2 regions of the Collinsella sp. CLA-ER-H3 genome follow, and region 1 is predicted to be linked to the other one. Evidence: riboswitches for the same ligand, from Rfam matches in the RefSeq annotation. Region 1 holds a riboswitch; the other holds the start of a gene.
The links. A riboswitch is a leader RNA that binds a small molecule or an ion and turns the genes downstream of it on or off. The one in region 1 is predicted to bind thiamine pyrophosphate.

Region 2: linked by a shared signal. The riboswitch ahead of thiM (hydroxyethylthiazole kinase) and the one ahead of thiC (phosphomethylpyrimidine synthase ThiC) in region 1 are both predicted to bind thiamine pyrophosphate.

The regions. Positions count from the first base shown of each region.
Region 1 is NZ_JBBNLP010000009.1:93,209-96,341, reverse strand. Features, by position in the region: gene thiD (bifunctional hydroxymethylpyrimidine kinase/phosphomethylpyrimidine kinase) at 1-624, opposite strand, end outside; gene thiC (phosphomethylpyrimidine synthase ThiC) at 807-2,141, opposite strand; TPP riboswitch at 2,133-2,249, opposite strand; gene AAAX32_RS08325 (hypothetical protein) at 2,312-2,827, shown strand; gene AAAX32_RS08320 (YaaA family protein) at 2,851-3,133, opposite strand, start outside.
Region 2 is NZ_JBBNLP010000002.1:82,756-85,888, reverse strand. Features, by position in the region: gene AAAX32_RS01970 (thiamine phosphate synthase) at 1-74, opposite strand, end outside; gene AAAX32_RS01965 (thiamine-binding protein) at 71-412, opposite strand; gene thiM (hydroxyethylthiazole kinase) at 416-1,255, opposite strand; TPP riboswitch at 1,307-1,418, opposite strand; gene AAAX32_RS01955 (HAD family hydrolase) at 1,582-2,490, shown strand; gene AAAX32_RS01950 (LysR family transcriptional regulator) at 2,501-3,133, shown strand, end outside.

The DNA of each region.
Region 1 (3,133 bases):
GGTGAGTGGATCTCCAAGATGGTTGCCCTCGTCATCGAGTGGCGCGGGTTCGGCCAGTACATCGTTGGCCTCGTTGACAAAATGTCCGCCTTTAACTAGAGACGCGCATCCAAAGCGGCGGGTGAGAAGCATGGCGGCATTTTGCTGCGTGCGCTCGGAATCGACATCGTAATCGAGCAGCGCCATGGCCTCGGGAATATTGGGCGTGATGACAGTCGCCAGCGGGAACAGGCGGCGTGTAAGCGCTTCGGCGGCATCCTCTGCGATCAAGCGAGCGCCCGAGGTCGCGACCATGACGGGGTCGACGACGATATTATGTGCGTCCCAAGCGCTCAGGCGGTCGGCGATAACATCGATAATCTCGGCAGAGGAAACCATGCCAATCTTGACGGCGTTGGGGCGGATATCGTCAAAAACGGCATCGATCTGCGCCGCGACAATATTCGGGGAGATGTTCTGCACGGCGGTGACGCCCAGGGTGTTCTGTGCGGTGATGGCGGTGATGGCCGTCTCGGCATACAGGCGGTGCGCCGTGATGGTCTTGATGTCGGCCTGAATGCCGGCGCCACCGCTGGAATCGGATCCTGCGATGGATAGAACGGCAGGTACCTTACTGCGATCCATGTTCGCTCCCTTGTTCGGTTGGAATCAAATGGGTCTATAAGCCAGCATTATAAAGATGCCCGGGCCGACTCTATGTCGAACCCGGGCGGGCGATGCAATCTTTACGCAAATGCAAGCAAATGTTCACACGTCAACAATTGACAGGCACCAGCTCGCCGCCAGAAGCGGCCGCGGCGACAGGGCTAGTCCTCCATGCCGAGGTCGATCGTGGTGCCCTCGAAGATCTTGTTGACGGTGCGGACGGCGCACATCTTGCCACACATGGTGCAAGTGCCCTCGGTGGCGGCGGGGGACTCCTCGTAGCGCTTCTTGCCCGTAACCGGGTCGAGCGCGCACTTCCACATGGCGTCCCAGTCGAGCTTGCGGCGTGCCTGGCCCATCTTGTCGTCCATGTCGCGGGCGTGGGGCACCTTTTTGGCGATGTCGGCGGCGTGTGCGGCGATCTTGGTGGCCATGAGGCCGTCGAGCACATCCTGGGCGTTAGGCAGGCATAGGTGCTCTGCTGGTGTCACGTAGCACAGGAAGTCGGCACCGGAGCTGGCGGAGATGGCGCCGCCGATGGCAGCGGTGATGTGGTCGTAACCCACGCCGATATCGGTCACCAGCGGCCCGAGCACATAGAACGGGGCGTTGTGGCACAGGCGCTTCTGTAGCTTCATGTTGGCAGCGATCTCGTCGAGCGCCATGTGACCCGGGCCCTCGACCATGACCTGGACGCCGGCGGCCCAAGCGCGCTTGCACAGCTTGCCCAGCTCGATCATCTCGGCGGTCTCGGTGGCGTCGTTGGAGTCGTAGAGGCAGCCCGGGCGGCAGGAGTCGCCGAGCGAAATCGTCACGTCGTACTCGTGGCAAATCTCGAGCAACTCGTCGTAGAACTCATAGAACGGGTTCTCGTTACCGGTGACCTCCATCCAGCCAAACAGCAGTGAGCCGCCGCGGCTCACGATGTTCATCAGGCGGCCGGTCTCCTTAAAGGTCTTGGTGACCGACTTGTTGATGCCGCAGTGGATAGTCATAAAGTCAACGCCGTCCTCGGCGTGCGCGCGCACGACTTCGAACAGGTCGTCCTTGGTGAGCTTGACCAGCGGCTTTTCCATGTAGCCGATGGCGTCGTACATGGGGACGGTGCCTACCATGAGCGGCGTCTCGTCGATGAGCTGCTGGCGGAACTGGCGCGTCTTGCCCGAGTTGGAGAGGTCCATGATGGCGTCGGCGCCAAAGTCCTCGGCGATCTTGACCTTCTTCCATTCCTCGGCGGCATCGGCCTTGTCGCCCGAGATGCCCAAGTTCACGTTGACCTTGGTGGACAGGCCCTCACCGACGCCAAAGGCGCGCATGCCCTTTTTGATATGCACGATGTTGGCGGGAATGGCGATGCGGCCGTCGGCCACGCGCTCGCGGATGTACTCGGGGTCGCGATGCTCGCGCTCGGCGACTTCCTTCATCTGCGGCGTGATCTGCCCGGCACGGGCGAAATCGATTTGCGTGACGAGCTTGGGCTCGGTCTGTGTGCTCATTGGCACGGCTCCCTTCGTTGGCATTACCCATATCAGGTTTGCGGGTCAGGGCGGGCGCGCCCAATCTCAGCCTGCCGTCTTGTCCCGCAAGCTCCCCGTTATGTCATGGGCTCAAGTATAGCCTGAATGGGTACGATTGGGCCAACGAGCGTGCCTGTGGGGAGGCGTACATGGAAGACAAGCATCTATATCGAGAGACACAATGGGACATATCGGCCGAGGAGGGCCGTGCGCACCATGGGTTGGTCGCGATTGGCTTTGCGGTGCTTGCCGTGCTGGTGATTGCCTTTTGTATTTGGACGTTTGGCGGTCGCGGCGGCGCTGCCTGGGAGTTCGAGGCCGACGATGTCCTGCCGATCATGACGGTGAAGGTCGCTGGCGGTAACACGGTGGCCGCACCGGGCGACTACTGGTATCCGCGCGACGAGTTTGTGCAGCTGCAGTTGAGCGGCGGGTCTATTCCGGGTGAAGAAATCGAACGCGTGACGTTTGATGAGGCACTCAAAACACTCACGGTGAAGCTCAAAGATCAGGGCGATGTGCCTACGACCATGGATATCGCTCTGACGGAGTGGCGTCTGGAACCTCCGTCGGGCGTTACGGTATCCGACGTAGAGCACGTTAAGATTACCTACCAAGATGGCTCGACGAGCGAGATTGCAAAGGCCGATGGCTTGGCGGAGTAATGGGGTGTTTGGAAACGGCGGGCCTATTGTGCCTGCGCGTTCATGAAAACCAGGGTGTTTTTGTCTGAAAGCTCGGGGATGTGCCGATAGCCGATGTTGAATGCGGTAAGTTCGCTTGCATCCTCGAGCTTGTTTTCTGCCATCCACCGCACCATGGAGCCGCGCGCCTTTTTGCTGGCGGTCGACCGTTGGATGGGCTTCCCGTTGCGGATACCCTCGCCAAAGAGGCATGTGACGGCCGTGGCGTCGTCCGCGAGGTGGGGCAGAACGGCTTTGGCATACTCTACGCTGGCGAGGTTGACGATC
Region 2 (3,133 bases), on a different contig from region 1:
ACGGGGCGCCCGAGGGTGTTTTCGGGGCCGAGTACCAGATAGGCGGAGATATCAAGGTTGTCGCGGATGCTCATCGTGCTTCCTCCTGCTTTTTGATCTGTGCTTCCATGCGCTCGAGTTTGCCGGTCATGGTGTCGGTAAATCCGGGTCGAATATCTGCCTTGAGCACGACTTCGGTCCGGATGCCCTTGCTCGCCAGCACAAAGGTTGCGTCGCGCACGACCTGCATGACCTCGTCCCAGTCGCCCTCGATCTCGGTGAACATCGAGCTGGTGCGGTTGGGAAGGCCACTCTCGCGAATGACGCGCACGACCTCGGCGACTTCGGCGGACAGCTCATCGCCGGTGCCGCACGGGGCGATGGCCACGGCGACGAGTGTGTTCATGCCGGCGCTGGTTGTGGACTCGGACATGGCTTATGCCTCCTCGAGTTCGAGTTGGTTGTCGGCAATATCCTGGGCGGTCGCGCGGTAGAGCTCGTCGATAAAGGCGACCTTAAAGCTTGCCGGGGCATCGGCGACAGCGGCGGCACGCGTACCGGCGACGTTGTAGACGGCGGTGCCGCAGATGGCTGCCGTAAACGGATCGGCAGCACAGGCGTACACGGCCAGTACGCCGCCTTGCGAGCAACCGCAGCCGGTGATCTTGGACATGAGCGGGCTGCCGCCGTGGGACTTGGCCACGGTCGTGCCGTCGGTAATCAGGTCGACTTCGCCCGAGACGACCACGGCGCCGCCAGTGTAGCGGGCGAGCGCCACGGCGGCATCGCGGGCGGCGTCGACCGTGTCGGTGGTATCGACACCGCGCACGCGGCTCAGATTGGCCGCCTCGCCTTCAAGACCCCACAGGCCGGCGAGCGCGATGATCTCGGAGGCGTTGCCGCGCACGATGGCGGGCTTGTACTGCTTGAGTTCGTTTACCAACTGGGTGCGCAGGCTGCCAATGCCCAGGCCCACCGGATCGAGCACCCAGGGCTTGCCGGCGTCGTGTGCCGCCTTGGCCGCGCGGGGAATCGTCTGCTCGTAGATGGGGAAGAGCGTGCCCATGTTGAGATAGATGGCGCCGCCGCCGGCAACGAGTGCCTCGCCCTCGTCGGGTAGATAGACCATGGCGGCCGAACCGCCCACGGCGAGCTGCGCGTTGGCGACAAAGTCGATCGTCACCGTGTTGGTGATGGAGCCGGCCATCGGATTGGTGGCGCGAATCTCCCCCACGGCCTTGATCACGTTTTGCTTAAGCTGTTTCGAATCAATCACTGCACATGCCTCCTTGGCATAGAAAAGGGGCGCTGTGCATAGACAGCGCCCCTGTAAAGGCGGCATGCTCCCTACGCCAGCATTAACTGACAGGTTCAAAGGATTGGGCCCCCATGCCCTCTCAGCCTTGTGGTTTGCACCGCCGGCACTCCCGCATCGAATCTGTTGTTCCCTATACTAGCGCACCTGCCAAATAGGGATAGGTTTATTTTGGCAGGTAACAACTGGGGCTTTGCGTTTTCCCAGATAAAACCTGCCAAAATAAACCTGTCCCTTTTTGGCAGGTCGGTACAATAGACGGGATTAAGAATGACCGAGGGGACCTTATGATCAAACTTGTGCTGACCGATATGGACGATACGCTGATTCCTGCTGGACACGATGGCGCCAGCGACTACGCCATCGAGGGCATTCATGCCATGCAAGCGGCGGGCCTGCATTTTGGCCCGGTTTCGGGTCGCCAGCCGTCCGCGATGGGCTGGATGTTCCGCAATCGCTCCGAGTGCTTCTCGACCGGTGCGTTTTGCAACGGCCAGGTGATGTTTGTCGATGGCGAGGCGGTTGCCTCGCGCACAACTGATAACGATGCCCTGATGCGCCTGGCCGACTACCTGGAGCAAGAGACCGACGATACCTATCTGAAGGTCTACCGTCTGGGTGATGACTTTTGGGACAACGACGCCTATTGCGTGACAAGCGATCCCGAGCGTGTGCGTCGCGCCATGGAGTCAGGCGGCAACGCGTGGCTCAAGGGCGAAGAGGCTCCCTGTCGTCCTGTCGTTGACGATGCCCCGGTATACAAGGCGAATATCTGGAGTGCCCGTTCGCGCGAGGAGCTCGCCGAGCTGCGCAAGCGTGTTGCCGCCGAGGTGCCGGAGCTCTCGCTCGTGTTTCCCAACAACCGCGTGCGCCTGTTCGACGTTCTTCCGACCGGCTGGGACAAGGGCTGTGCTGCGCTGGAGCTGGCGCGCGCTTTGGGCCTGACGCCCGACGAGGTGGCCGTATTCGGCGATTCCGATAACGATTTGCCCATGATCGATGCCGTTCCCAATTCCGTTGCAGTCGCCAATGCCAACGAGGCCGTCACGGCTGCCGCGCGCTGGCATATCGGCGCTGCGGCAGACGATGCGGTCGCCGGGGCTCTACATCAGATTGCCGCCTGCGCCGCGACGGGGGAGATGCCGTCGTTTATGCGTCAGATGGACGCGACGGGTTTCGACGTCACGAACGTCTAGGGAGGGCGCTATGAAGCTTCAGCAGCTCAGATATGTTGTTAAGGTTGCCGAATGCGGCAGCATCACCGAGGCCTCGCGCCGGCTCTTTGTGTCGCAGCCTTCGATTACCGCGTCAATTCGCGATCTCGAAAACGAGATGGGTGTACACATCTTTGAGCGCACCAACAAGGGCGTCATTGTGTCCGAGGAAGGCGAGACCTTCTTGGGCTACGCGCGCCAGGTGCTCGACCAAGCCGACCTGCTCGAGGGCAAGTACAAGGGCACATCCGAGCAGGTGCCGCACTTTAGCGTGAGCTGCCAGCATTATTCCTTTGCCGTTAACGCGTTTGTTGACGTGATCCGCGAGTTCGATGCCGCGCGTTACGACTTCACCCTGCGTGAGGAGCAGACTCACGAGATTATCGAGGATGTCGCGCATATGAAAAGCGAACTGGGCATCCTGTACTTATCCGAGCATAACCGCGAGGTTATCGAGCGCATGCTTGCCGCCAACGAGCTCGTATTCGAGGGGCTCTTCTGCGCCACGCCGCATGTCTTCGTGTGCGCCGACCATCCACTGGCGGACCATGCCAGCGTGACGCTCGAAGATCTCGAGGACTACCCGTTCCTGTCCTATGAGCAGGGCAGCTATAACTCGTTTTAC